One region of the Rhodococcus sp. PSi06 genome, then DNA from elsewhere that is predicted to be linked to it. Evidence: riboswitches for the same ligand, from Rfam matches in the RefSeq annotation. Region 1 holds a riboswitch; the other holds the start of a gene.
The links. Region 1 has a riboswitch for cyclic di-AMP ahead of ACFI9K_RS15635 (transglycosylase family protein). Riboswitches for the same ligand answer to the same signal wherever they lie in the genome.

Region 1 (7,046 bases):
CCTACGCCACCATGGCGAACTTCGCGTCCGACGCAGCGCTGGCGATCGCCCTGGCCAACACGCTCTTCTTCTCTGCGGCCACCGGCGAGGACAAGACCAAGGTGGCGCTCTATCTCGTCATCACCATCGCGCCGTTCGCCTTGATCGCTCCGCTGATCGGACCGTTGCTCGACCGTCTGCAACACGGTCGACGCATCGCGCTGGCCACGTCGTTCGGGTTGCGCACCGTGCTCGCGGTGGTGCTGGTGTTCAACTTCGACAGTTGGGTGCTCTATCCCGCCGCGCTCGGCATGCTCGTACTCAGCAAGTCCTTCGCAGTGCTCAAGAGCGCGGTGACGCCGCGAGTACTGCCGCCGGAGATAGACCTCGTCCGAGTCAATTCCCGGCTCACGGTGTTCGGTCTGCTCGGTGGCACCATCGCGGCAGGAGCCGTCGCCGGCGGCATCGCCTTCGTCGCAGGCTCATCCGGCGCACTGTGGTTCGTCGCCGCGATCACCGTGCTCGGGGGCTACCTCAGCATGCAGATCCCGTCCTGGGTGGAGATCACCGAGGGCGAAGTGCCGGCAACCCTCAGCTATCACGCCGACCAGCACCACGGCGCCGACTTCGCCGGCAGCAGCGCCCCGACGGAGAATCTGCGGCGCAGCACCCCGCGCAGCATCAAGAACTCGAGCGGCACCAAGAATCGCAGGCAGCCGCTGGGACGAGCCGTCATCGTAGGGCTGTGGGGAAACGGCACCATCCGGATACTCACCGGCTTTCTGACGCTCTACATCGCGTTCGTCGCCAAATCACGCACCGAACACGAGCCGCTGCAGCAGGCGGCCATGCTCGGACTCGTCGGAGCCGCTGCCGGTCTCGGTAACTTCGCCGGCAATGCGCTCGGTGCCCGGATCAAGCTCGGCCGTCCGTCGATGGTGGTTCTGCGCTGCACCATCGCGGTGACGGTGGTGGCCGTCGTCGCCGCGATCACCGACAGTCTCCTCACCGCAGCCGTGGCAGCTCTGGTGGCGTCGAGCGCCAGCGCGTTGGCCAAGGTCTCGCTCGACGCGTCACTGCAGGCCGATCTGCCGCCGGAATCGATCGCGTCGGGATTCGGCCGCTCGGAAACCGTCATGCAGTTGTCCTGGGTTCTGGGCGGCACGCTCGGTGTGCTGTTGCCCACCGAATACTGGCTCGGTTTCACCGTGGTGTCGGTGTTGCTTACGATCGGCCTCGTGCAGACCTTCCTCACCTACCGCGGCCGATCGCTTCTGCCCGGATTCGGCGGCAACCGCCCCGATCACGTCGAACAAGAAATGTCCGACGGCTCCTTCGGCGAAAACGTGACCAAGTGACACTCGCTACCCGTACCAAGAAGATCGCGGCGATCATCGCCGCCGGTCTCGCCGTCATCGCTGTCGCGTTCGTCGCGGTGCTCGCTCTGCTGGTCGGGAAAGCTCCCGAGAAGGAACCGACGGTGACCGCGTACGCCAACGGACGCACCGTTGTGGTGGAGCCGTATCTGTACTGCGCGGTGAGCGATCCGCTGTGCACCAATGTCGGTGAGACCACCGAGATTCAGGTCGGCGAAGCCAGGACGGTGCAGCTCTCGCTGCCCGCCCCGATCTACTCCGCACCATGGGTGCTGGCCGTGGTCTACGGCGACGACACCGGCGACGTGGTGGAGAACACCGAGTTCCACGAACCGGACACCAAGCTCTCCGTCACGGTTCCCACCGAGGACGACAGCAACCGGACGCTGCTCGGCATCGAAGTGCGGTTGCCCACCGGCATCATCGACACCGACACCAATCAAGAGGGTTTCGTCAGCCACGCCATCTGGTCGATCGGCACACGTCCGTAGGTTCGGCGTGGTTCAGCTGTCGAGCTCACGAGCGACGGCCCGGACGACCTCGGAGATCCGCTGCGCGATCTTGCGATCGGGGTACTTGCCCTTGCGCAGTTCGGGCTGCACCGTCGCCTCGAGCAATGTGATCATGTCCTCGACCATGCCGTGCAGCTCGTCGGGCGTGTGTTTGCGCTCGACGGGTTCGCGGCGGGTGCCACCGGTGTTCTGCCGCACCGACGGTGCCGGCTCGAGCACCTTCAGGCTCAGCGCCTGCGGCCCGCGGCGGCCCGCTGCCATGCCGAATTCGACACGCTGACCGGCTTTGAGGCCCTCGACGCCCTCCGGCAGCGCCGACGAACGCACGTAGACGTCCTCGCCTTCCTCCTGTGAGAGGAATCCGAATCCCTTGTCGACGTCGTACCACTTCACCTTGCCGGTCGGCACTGATCTCACCCGTTCATCTGTTGCTGTCGGTCGTTTCGTTGCTCGCGGGCCCTCTGTTCGGACCTGCGGCCTGCACAAGTTTCGCGCCCTACGAGTACGTAGGACGCGAATACACCAGTCTAGCGCGGTGAAACCGATAGAGCACTCGAGTTGTTCGTCGCACGGTTCTTCACAGGGCCGCGCTTCGCACTACCGTGGTGGACGTGGACACACCGACCCGTAAGAGCAGCACGGTTCTGCTGCGCATCGCGCTCGCACTGTTCGCGATAGGCCTCGTCGCCATCGTCGCGATTCTGCTGTTTCCGATCTTCTCCGACGCCAAGCCCCCGCTGAGTCTGTATCTGACGGCCATGTTCTCGGCACCGGCCGGGTTCCTGCTGGCCCTCGGGTACGCGCTCGCGTCCGGACGGCGGGCCCGGTAGACCATGCGATTGATCCTGAACGTCATCTGGCTGGTCTTCGGCGGGCTGTGGCTGGCCATCGGGTATTTCTTCGCCGGTCTGTTGCTGTGCATCCTGATCGTGACCATCCCGTTCGGTATCGCCTCGTTCCGTATCGGTGTGTATGCGCTGTGGCCGTTCGGCTCGACGATCGTCGACAGACCGGGAACGGGGTCCGGCGCGCTCGTCGGCAACGTCCTCTGGCTGATCCTGGCGGGTTGGTGGTTGGCGCTGGGCCATGTCGTCACCGCGGTCGCCATGGCGATCACCATCATCGGCATTCCACTGGCGATCGCGAACCTGAAACTGATCCCCGTATCGCTGATGCCGCTCGGCAAGGACGTCGTTGCCGTTCGGTGACCTTCGGGGCCCCTCGTAGCCGATGTGACTTCCATCACATAACGCTGAGGTAACAGCCCGGCAACGGGCCGGGGTCCACCGGTCGCAACCTCCGCTAGCTGGGCAGACGCGCGAGACCCGAAACCGGCACCGATCGAGCTCCCGACGCAGCCACGAAATCGACAGTTACCAAATAGTGACGTAAGCCGGGAATTTCAGTACGGTCAGCAGCGGCCGGAAAGTTCGGCCGAACTCCGGTCCGCAGCGCCAAACCTCGTCCCGCGGACACCGGAACACCCTCGACGATCACCCAGGGGACGAGGACGGGGGACCCACGTCCTCCACGGACAACCGGGAAGTTGTCGCAACTCACGAAGTTGCACCGACTTCCCTTGGGGTGAAGCCCAATTGCCGATTCGATGAGAATGGGCAAAACGGCCGGGCTACCTCTCAGCCCGAACCCGACAGCTGACCTCGCAGGCGCGTGTGGAGAGGATTTCAACTCGTATGAGCGGACGTCATCGCAAGCCGAGCACCACTGGCAAGACCGTCGCAAAGGTTGCTGTCACCGGAGCCATCATGGGCACCGCAGGCATTGCCTTCACCGGCACCGCGAACGCGGCACCGGATTCCGACTGGGATCGCCTTGCACAGTGTGAAGCCGGCGGCAACTGGGGCATCAACACCGGCAACGGCTTCCAGGGAGGCCTGCAGTTCTCCCCCAGCACCTGGAACGCACACGGCGGCCAGCAGTACGCAGCTACGGCCAACCAGGCCAGCCGCGAAGAGCAGATCGCAGTCGCAGAGAAGGTCCTCGACTCGCAGGGCTGGGGCGCATGGCCGTCCTGCTCCTCGAGCCTCGGCCTGAGCAGCGCGCCGTCCGAGCGCAGCGTTCCGGTCACCCCCAAGGCACCCGAGGTTCCGGCACTGCCCGACCTGTCGTCCATCCCGGCAGTGGACAGCTCCGCCGAGGTCGTCAACGGCATCGTCACCGCCGTCCAGAACATGACCAACGATCCGGCGATTGCATCGTTCGTCCAGAACGCAGCACAGGGCATCCAGCTCGATCCGCAGGTCGTGAGCTTCTACCAGGCCAACAAGGCATTCCTGCCTCAGTAAGCGCCTGCGAGGGTTCGCAACTCGTACGAAAAAAGCCCCCGACATCGTCGGGGGCTTTTTCGTTGTTGCGTGGCCTTCGCTACCGGTTGACCACGGTCACCGGGTGCGCATAGGGCAGGTCTTCGACGGGCAGCGGGAACTCCGTGTCCTCGCCGAACGGCGACAAGCCACCCGATCGAGCGGACGAGAGTTCGGTCACCGCGTGGTCACCGCGAGCGGTGTCCGGCCAGCCTGGATCGACATAGGGCTTCTTCGACTTGTTCACCATGCACCTATTTTGACACCTGCACTGCGGCGAGCACCAGCCCAGGTCTCTAATCTGATAGACGATGACCGACACGACTGTGCCTCGACACACCGACACGCCTCCCGATCTACCTCAGTGGATCGCAGCTCGCTCCGACGCCGAGCTGATCAGAGCCATGTCTCTGCGTCCGGACCTGACCGCACCGCCGCCCGCCTCCCTGGCCGTACTGGCCGGACGGGCAGAGCAGCGACGGTCGATCCTGCACACCGCGGACACCCTCGACACACTTGCCCTGACCGTCCTCGAGATCCTGGCCATCGAGGAGGCCTACGAACGCCCCGTCACTCGCGCTGCGCTGCTGGCCGTTGTCGCCAAGCGTGCGCCGGCCAAGAGCGTCGACAAGGCACTGGCCCAGCTTCGCGAACGGTTGCTCGTATGGGGCGACGCGTCCGGCCTGCGGATCAGCGCGGCCGCAGCGGATGCCGTGCCGTGGCGCATCGGACGCGCGCTCGATCCGATCGACAATCTCACCGAGTCGCACATCACCGCAGCACTGGCCGAGCTCGGCGAGGGAGAACGCAATCTGCTCGACACCCTCGCCAGATCGTCCCCGACCGGCCGCACCCGAGACGCGGCACCGGGCACCCCGCCGGACCGACCCGTCCAGAAGCTGCTGGCCGCCGGCCTACTGATCTGGCTGGACGAGCAAACCGTCGAGCTGCCCGTTCAGGTCGGACAGATTCTGCGCGGCGAGCCGATGTCCGATCCACGGTCGCTCGCCGAGCCGAAGCTGGCGACCAAGACCCAATCGCTCGCCGACGTCGATGCAGCCGCCGCAGGCGAGGCACTCGAACTCGGTAGGCACTGCGTCCTGATCATCGAAGCGCTGTCCGCGTCACCGGCCCCTGCTCTCAAGGCCGGCGGTCTCGGCGTACGGGAGCTCCGCAAGATCACCAAGGCAACCGGCCTCGACGACGACCGAGTCAGCATCCTGGTGGAACTGCTGGCGGCAGCGCACCTGATCTCGAGCGGGACGCCGGACCCGGTTCCCGCGTCCGATACGGGCGACGACTACTGGGCACCCACACCCGCCGTCGACGCCTGGCTCACCGCTGCCCCGGCGGCCCGGTGGCACACGCTCGCCTCCTCCTGGCTCGAGGTGCCGCGGGCACCATGGGTCATCGGCATGCGCGACCCCAACGACAAGCCCATCGCCGCCCTGTCCGAGGAAGTCCGTTCTCCAGCAGCACCGCGTGATCGCCGCATGATCCTCGAGCTGCTCACCGAACTGGGCAGCGGACACTCCGCTGCGCCCGCGGACCTGGCCCGAACTCTGGCGTGGCGTCGTCCTCGCTGGTCCGGACGCTTCGGCGTCACTCCCGTCGGACACGTCATCGCCGAAGCCACCGCACTGGGCATCGTCGCGCGCGGGGCGATGTCGACCCCGGGACGCTCGCTGCTGCACGACGGCAACGCCGAGGCCGACATGCGCGCAGCCCTGCCCGAACCCATCGACTACGTGCTGGTGCAGGCCGACCTCACCCTGGTGGCACCCGGCCCGCTCGAGCCGGAACTGCACGATCGAATCGAACTGGTCGCCGACGTCGAGTCGGCGGGCGCAGCGACGATGTACCGGATCAGCGACACCAGCCTGCGCCGGGCCCTCGATGTGGGCTTGAGTGCGTCGGAACTGCACGCGTTGTTCGCCACTCATTCGCGCACGCCGGTGCCGCAGGCCCTGACCTACCTCATCGACGACGTGGCGCGTCGACACGGTCGCTTGCGGGCAGGCGTCGCCGCGTCGTTCGTTCGATGCGAGGATCCTGCCTTGCTGGCGGAGGTGCTGGCCTCGCCGGCGTCCGAGCCGTTGGCCCTGCGTGCTCTCGCGCCGACCGTCGCGATCTCGCAGGCCCCGCTCGCCGAGGTGCTGTCGGTGTTGGCCGGGGCCGGGTTCGCTCCTGCGGGTGAGGACTCGTCGGGCACCATCGTCGATCTGCGCTCCCGCGGATCACGGGTATCGGCGAGGCGGGCCCGCCAGACCTTCCGTACCCCCGCCGTTCCCACCGAGGAACAACTGGGTTCGCTGGTGCGCGGAATGCGCGCCGCCGACAGAGCAGCGGGCAACGGCGGCGCGGTGGTGCGCGCCGACGGTTCACGTGCCAGCAGCACCGCGACGATGACGCTGTTGCAGACCGCAGCCAAGGTCAAACGCAGTGTCAGCATCGGCTACGTCGACGCACAGGGGGTTGCCAGCCACCGGATCGTCGATCCGATCAGTATCGGGGGCGGCCAACTGGATGCGTTCGACCCCGCCACCGGAGGGGTCCGGCGCTTCACCCTGCATCGCATCACCTCGGTCGCTCTGGTCGAGTAGTTCGCCGCGTACGTGCACGCGCGCCCCTACCTGTGGACAATGGAGAAGTTGCGCTCTTTCGGGTGCAGCGGAAGTCTCTAGGAGGAACCGTGACAGACGGCCCGCTGATCGTTCAGTCCGACAAAACGTTGTTGCTCGAGATCGATCACGAACTTGCGGGTGCAGCGCGGGCGGCCATCGCACCGTTCGCGGAGCTCGAACGTGCCCCCGAGCACGTGCACACCTATCGCATCACCCCGCTGGCGTTGTGGA
Region 2 (7,046 bases), on a different contig from region 1:
ACTGGGCTCGCTGCACCACCGCTCTCGCCGGCTGACGAACAACGCCTTTCTGGGCGCCCCTATTCGCCGATCGAAAATCCTGCGTCGACGTCGGCGCTCGAATACGACTGGAACGCAATATGAGTCGTGGTGTTCTTCACTCCACGCACCCGGTTGATGTGCTGGGTGATCACCTCGGCAATCGAGGCATGATCGCGGACTTTTACGATCGCAATCAGATCGACGTCGCCGGCGCAGGAGTAGACCTCCGAGACGCCGTCGACATCGGCAACGGCCTGCGCTGCCTCCGGAATCAGATCGGCCTCGGCGTCGATCAAGACGATGGCATTGATCATCTGTGCTCCTCATGCGTCCCGAGCCCGATATCCGACGAGCCTCACCAGAACTCTAGTTCCGCGGGCTCCACTCCTGCCTCAAGGGTCGTTCCGCGGGCTCCACTCCCGCCCTAAGGGTTGTTCCGCGGGCTCCACTCCTGTCGCGCGGCTTCTCTCGCCGTTCGACACCACTCCTCCCAAGAGCCCGCCGAGCGTGCCGGACTGCAGTAGCCGCTGCTCGTTCGGACGATGCGGACTCCCTCGGTGCGTAGCCAGGACGCGATGAGGCCTACCTCTTCCGGGGGCGCGCCTCGCAGCGGTGTCATGTCGGGTATCACCGTCTCGGCGGACGCGGTGATGGCGTCGACCACCGGCATGGGGTGCACTCCGCGTGGCGCAACCGCAGCTCCTGCCAGTCGACCGAATCGCACCACGATCAATTCCCAGCCGCCGTCCACGGTCCGCCGCGCCGCCACGAGTTCGGCTATCGCGGCGACCGCCGCCGATCGATGCATTCTACGTAGCGCGTCCACGGTGATTGCGATCCGGTCGCGCAGGCGCGCCGCGGTCTCGTAGAGCTCCCTGTCCGCGAGTTCGGCGACTCGCCGACGCATCGAGTACAGGATCGCATCGTCCTGGCCGCACACGAGCGCAAGAAACTGCGTGGGTGCACTTGAGTACTCCTCGGCCGTCAACGGACCGGAGAAGGCCGCTGGGCACCCGCCGACGTCCGTTGCCGGGCAGTCGTCGCCGTGCCGAAGCGATCGAGCCAGCCGGCGAGTGCACGTACGCAGACGACAGAACTCGGCCACGAGTGCGGAAGCCTCCGCGGCGTCACCGCGAACCGAGAACGGCCCGAGACTGTTGGGCGTCGGCGTGCGGACTATCGACAGACGTGGAAATGCCTCATCGGTAAGGGTGATCCACCAACCCTTCTTGGGAAACTTGGAACGGCGGTTGTACGGAGGGATGTGCGCGGAGAGCAGCCGCAGTTCTCGGACACCGGCTTCGAGTGCGTGCGCGCACTCGACGTGATCCACGCGGGTGGCCAGAGAGACCATCTCCTTCATGCGGCCCCTGGTCTCCGAACCGGTGAAATAGTTGCGCACCCGGCGTTTGAGGTTGTTCGAGGTGCCGACGTAGAGCACCTCGTCGGACGGTCCGCGGAAGAGATAGACGCCGGGCGTGCCGGGCAGGTGAGCGGCCAGGCCGCGTTTGGCGCGCTGGCCGGCGGACACTGCGGGAAGGTAGTCGACCAGTTCGGCGTAACTGTGCACGCCCTGATTTCCCACTCGTTCGATGAGGCCGTGCAGCACGTCCACCGTCGCACGAGCGTCGTCGAGCGCGCGGTGGGTGGGCCGAGTGCCTGATCGGAACAGGGTGGACAGCGCCGAGAGTTTGACCGATGGTGCCTCGTCGCGCGTGAGAACTCGTCGAGCCAGCTTGACGGTGCACAGCACCTGAAACCGGGGCCACACGATGTCGAGTCGACTGGCTGCGGCTTTGAGGAAGCCGGTGTCGAAGCCTGCGTTGTGGGCCACCAACACCGAGCCTCGGGCGAACTCGAGGAATCCGGGCAGGACGCGCTCGATTCGAGGCGCGCCGATCAGCATTGCCGACGTGATGCCGGTGAGTTCGACGATGTACGGCGGAATGGACCTACCGGGATCCACGAGGGTGGCGAACTCGCCGAGGATTTCACCTCCGCGAACCTTGACTGCTCCGATCTCGGTGATGGCCTCGGTATCCGCGCTGCCCCCGGTGGTTTCGAGGTCGACGACGACGAACGTGGTGTCGTGCAGTGGGGTGTCCAGTTCGTCGAACGACAGCTGGATGGGCAGGCTCACGCGGACGACGGTAGGTCCGACCCCCGACAAGAACTCGGATTGCTCGATTGCACCCGGACCGTGTCGTCGTACCCCGTCCGTGACGGTTCACGAAACCTGTCGGTGGCGGGCGCTACCTTTCGCTCGATCGGCCGATTCGGCCGCCGGAAACAACAAAGAGACGAGGATCACAATGATCATCGACTGCAGTGATTGCCTTGTCCGTGACATCGCCTGTGCAGACTGCGTCGTGACCGTGCTTCTGGGGCCGCCGGGAATGCCGTCGAGATCGGACGGACGATGGGTCGGACCACCCGCGCCGATCACGCTCGAGCAGGAAGAACTCGGTGCTATGGGGGTACTCGCGGATGTCGGTCTGGTGCCCGCGCTCAAGCTCGTGACGAACGAGGACGACGCCGACGGAGTTCCGTCGTTACCGACTCGTGACACACCGGGGGATCAGCGCGCCGGTTAGCGAATTTCGGGCCGATTTCCGATGCTTCGGCGCGTTGGGGTCGACACAGGGGTATGCCATTTCGTAACCTTCCTGAGACCTTGCGGAGTCTCGCCAGTCCAAACCGGAGTGGCGTCGCAAGTCACCGCCTAATCGTTCACTCGCGAGAGTGTTCGTACCGGGAACCCGATATCTACTGGGGTGAATCCCGCTGAGCCACGCACAGTGGCCGGTGGGTAGGGCTGCTCTTCCCAGCCCGAACCCGTCAGCTAACTCGGTCGGCGGACGATAGGAAGAAACGGAGCACCATCTTTCGTGGCGTCACAACTTTCCAACCGATCATTGCGACGAGTACTCGTAGCCGGAGCGCTCACGGCAGGCGTGGTCATTCTTCCCGCTGCACCCGCAATGGCGGCCCCCCTCACCATTCCCGGCGTCGGAACTTTCGAGATTCCTGACATCCCGGGCCTCCCTCCCCTCAACATTCCGGGCCTGCCCGCTCCGGGTGCGGCGATTGCGCCCCAGGTCACGCCCGCGGCCAAGGCTGTTCAGGCTGCAGAGTCCAAGATCGGCGCTCCGTACGTGTACGGCGCATCGGGCCCGGATTCCTTCGACTGCTCGGGCCTCGTCCAGTGGGCGTACAAGCAGGCCGGCATCAGCCTTCCTCGCACGAGCTACGACCAGGCTGCCGCAGGCACCCCGGTCTCGCGCGACAGCTTGGCCCCCGGTGACGTCGTCTCGTTCTACGGTGGCTCGCACTCGGGCATCTACGTCGGCAACGGCAACGTCGTGCACGCGTCCACGTCCGGCGTGCCGGTCAAGGTCGCTCCGCTTGCCTCGATGCCGTTCGATGGTGCTCGTCGTTACTGATTCGACCAGATCTGATTCGAGCAGCAGACGTCTGCTGTGATCGACCGACAGGGTCGGGCCGCACACCGGCCCGGCCCTGTCGTCGTTGTCCGGGCACCGTGCAGACGACATGCCGGTACGGTGGACAGCAAGGGCCGTCTTTCGTAATCTGATCGAGACCTGGTCGACGTTTATTCTGTGATCTATCACCGACGAACCCCTTCGATTTCAGACGGTGTTCACGTCCGTGCCGGCATGAGCATGGGTATGGTTCGTTTCGGACTTCTTATCCAACCGCCGCCTCGTGAAGGCGGCAGAACGAAGGACGGAGAGTCGCTTTTCGTGGCGAAATCGAGATCGAACCGAGGATGGCGGCTGGCCCGCAACTCGGTGGTTGCTGCCGCGTTGGCTGCTTGCATCGTCGTCGTGCCGACACAAACGGCCGGCGCTCAGCCGGGATTCGACTCGGCGTCCGACGCTCAGACCAAGCTCGCCGAGCTCTCCCGAGACTCCGAACAGACGAACGAGTCTCTGCACAACGCTCAGATCGACCTCGACGCCAAGACCGCGCAGCAACTCGATGCTCAGGCGGCCGTCGATAACAGCCGCGCTGCTCTCGACGCAGCGCAGGCGCAGTTGACCCAGCTCAAGCCGGCCATGGACAAGGTGGCCAACGTCAACTATCAAGGTGCACGGACGAATCGTCTGTTCGCTGTGATGGTCAGCGACTCACCTCAGCAACTGCTCGATCAGATGTCGGCGCTCGATGTGATCTCGGCGGAGACGGCCGGTCAAGTAGCCCAATTCCAGCAGGCGAGTTCGGACGCTGCTGCGGCCGAGCAGGCGGCCACGACAGCCGCAGACCAAGCTCGAGTCGCGGCCGAGCAGGCCAAGGCAGTCAGTGACGATCTCCAAGCCAAGCAGAGCGAACTGCAGGGACAGATCGCCGAGGTGATGGCTGCCTACAGTGCGCTGTCGTCGTCCGAGCAGCTCGCGCTGGCCGGATCCTCCCTGCCCGACGGTTTCGATCCCACGACGATCCTGCAGAACTTGACGCCGGGGTCGGGTACCAGCGCACTGCAGGCCGGTCTGACGCAGATCGGCAAGCCGTACGTCTGGGGTGCCACGGGACCGGACGGCTTCGACTGTTCAGGGCTGGTGGTGTGGGCGTACAAGCAGGTGGGGAAGACGCTCCCTCGGTCCAGTCAGGCGCAGGCCGAAGGTGGGACACCGATCGACCAGAAAGATCTGCAGCCAGGGGACGTGGTGTTGTTCTATCCGGACGCCTCGCACGTGGGAATCTACGCCGGTAACGGAAACGTGTTGCATGCCTCCACATTCGGCGTTCCCGTCAAGGTGCAGTCGATGGCATCGTTCCCGTACTACGGGGCGCGTCGCTACTGAGGTGACCTTCGCTGACCGATCGATGCTCGTATGACGCGGCCGGTGCGGAACAGGTGGATTGCGGCCGTTCTCGTCGCCGTGGTGGCCATCTCGATCGTTGTGCTCCATCGAGCCGACAGCACCGAGACTTCGTCCGAGGGAGCTCGTGCCGAGACGTCCGAGCGTCAGACCCAACCGACCTACGATCAGCAGCGGCGAGCCGACGTGACCGTCCTGCTCGACCAGTGGGCGGGAGCGGTTCGGTCCGGTGATGTGGAAGCGCTGCAGGGTCTGATGGACCCGCGAGCCGATCCAGATTTCGTCGAGGCGCAACGTCGCCGGACAGCAGTCGTTCCGAGCGTGCCCTTCTCGGATTTCGGCTACGACCTGGGCGACGAACCGGAAACTCCGGTGCCGCCTTCGATCGCCGAATCTCTGAACGCCACAGACGTCTGGGCACCACCGGTGTATCTGCGTTACGCCGTGGACGGTCCCGACGCGTCGTCGACGCGTCGACCGGTCTCGCTAGTCGTCGCCGAGCGTGACGGACAGTGGAGGCTCGTCGACGACGCGGACCTGCCCGAATATCGACGCCACACGTGGCGTGGGCCGTGGGACTTCGGACCGTTGAACGTCTCTTCGGTGCCCACCGCGGCCGGGACTTCGGTGGTCATGGGGCATCCGGACCGGGAGCAGTTCGCCCGGAACCTTGCCGCCGAGCTTCCGTCGGCAATCGATGCAGTCACCGACTTCTGGGGAGACGACTGGGCGCGCGACGGTCTGGTGTTCGTTGCATCGTCCGCGGAGGAGTTCGGCGAGTTGACACGATCCGACCCGTCGACCGACGTGGCCGCGGTGACGGTGTCCGACGCGGTAGTTGCGGACGGCTCACGTCCGACCGGCCAACGGGTCGTCTTCGGTCCTGACGCCGCGGCGCGGTTGACTCCGTTCACCGTCCGGTCGGTACTTCGACACGAGTTGACCCATGTTGCGGCGAGGGCTCGTACGGCGGAAGGAACGGCGCTGTGGGTGGCGGAGGGGTTTGCCGACTACTCCGGCTATCGCAACTCCGGTGCCGATTTTGCCCGGCTTGCTCCGACCCTCACGGCGATCGTGAAGTCGGGTGGTCCGCCGTCGGTGTTGCCGAAGGACGAGGATTTCGGTGCCGGTGGGGCTCGGTCGAGTGTGGCCTACGAGTCGGCGTGGTCGGTGTTCGCCTTCGTGGCCGATCGGTACGGTGAGTCGACGTTGCGCCGCCTGTACGAGGCGCTGGCGTCTCGACCGATGTCCGACGATTCGATCGATTCGGCCTTCGCGTCGGTCCTCGGAACGGACCGCGCCCAGTTCGTCGCCTCGTGGGGTAACTGGGTGGCTGCCACGGTGCGCTGACGTCGGGCGCTACGGTTGACGCCATGCGTCGTACTCTGCTCGTGACGAACGACTTTCCACCTCGCCCGGGTGGAATCCAGTCCTACCTGCACAGTTTCGCCTCGCAACTGCCCGCGGACGAGCTCGTGGTGTATGCGCCGCGGTGGCGCGGTGACTCACACCGGAAATTCGACGCCCGGCAGCCGTTCGAGGTAGTCCGCCATCCGACGACACTGATGCTCCCGACTCCGCTCGTTGCGCGCCGCGCGGCTCGCATACTGAAGTCGCGTCGGTGCGATTCGGTGTGGTTCGGGGCATCGGCACCGTTGGCAGTGATGTCGTCGCACTTACGCAAGGCCGGGGCCGAGCGCATCGTGGCGAGTACCCACGGTCATGAGGTCGGCTGGTCGATGGTGCCGGGCGGGCGGGCGACCCTACGCACCATCGGCGAGAACACCGACGTGGTGACCTACGTCAGCAAATACACCCGGGGTCGATTCAGCTCGGCTTTCGGTCCGAACGCGGCGCTCGAGCACCTGCCGCCCGGAGTCGACACGGATCGCTTCGTCCCCGACGACGCCGCTCGAGCGGAACTTCGCGCGCGCTACGGCCTCGGCGACCGACCTACCGTGCTGTGTCTCTCGCGACTCGTGCCCCGAAAGGGACAGGACTTCTTGATCCGAGCGCTGCCGGGAATTCGTCGGGCCGTCGACGGTGCCGTTCTGGTGATCGTGGGAGGCGGGCCGTACGAGAACACTCTGCGCGAGCTGGTCCGAGCGACCGGAATGGAGCAGCACGTGGTGTTCACCGGTACGGTGCCGTCGGTCGAGCTGGCCGCTCATCACACCATCG

Region 2: another riboswitch for cyclic di-AMP. It lies ahead of ACFI9K_RS09765 (C40 family peptidase); the one in region 1 lies ahead of ACFI9K_RS15635 (transglycosylase family protein).

Annotation. Positions count from the first base shown of each region.
Region 1 is NZ_JBHNYO010000011.1:76,660-83,705, reverse strand. Features, by position in the region: gene ACFI9K_RS15660 (MFS transporter) at 1-1,337, shown strand, start outside; gene ACFI9K_RS15655 (DUF2771 domain-containing protein) at 1,334-1,846, shown strand; gene ACFI9K_RS15650 (cold-shock protein) at 1,859-2,275, opposite strand; gene ACFI9K_RS15645 (hypothetical protein) at 2,479-2,697, shown strand; gene ACFI9K_RS15640 (YccF domain-containing protein) at 2,701-3,075, shown strand; cyclic di-AMP (ydaO/yuaA leader) riboswitch at 3,352-3,553, shown strand; gene ACFI9K_RS15635 (transglycosylase family protein) at 3,562-4,173, shown strand; gene ACFI9K_RS15630 (hypothetical protein) at 4,253-4,441, opposite strand; gene ACFI9K_RS15625 (helicase-associated domain-containing protein) at 4,503-6,794, shown strand; gene ACFI9K_RS15620 (DNA repair helicase XPB) at 6,884-7,046, shown strand, end outside.
Region 2 is NZ_JBHNYO010000006.1:60,359-67,404, forward strand. Features, by position in the region: gene trpD (anthranilate phosphoribosyltransferase) at 1-35, shown strand, start outside; gene ACFI9K_RS09750 (Lrp/AsnC family transcriptional regulator) at 60-335, opposite strand; gene ACFI9K_RS09755 (DEDD exonuclease domain-containing protein) at 446-2,161, opposite strand; gene ACFI9K_RS09760 (hypothetical protein) at 2,391-2,615, shown strand; cyclic di-AMP (ydaO/yuaA leader) riboswitch at 2,731-2,893, shown strand; gene ACFI9K_RS09765 (C40 family peptidase) at 2,910-3,464, shown strand; gene ACFI9K_RS09770 (C40 family peptidase) at 3,786-4,847, shown strand; gene ACFI9K_RS09775 (hypothetical protein) at 4,878-6,215, shown strand; gene ACFI9K_RS09780 (glycosyltransferase family 4 protein) at 6,239-7,046, shown strand, end outside.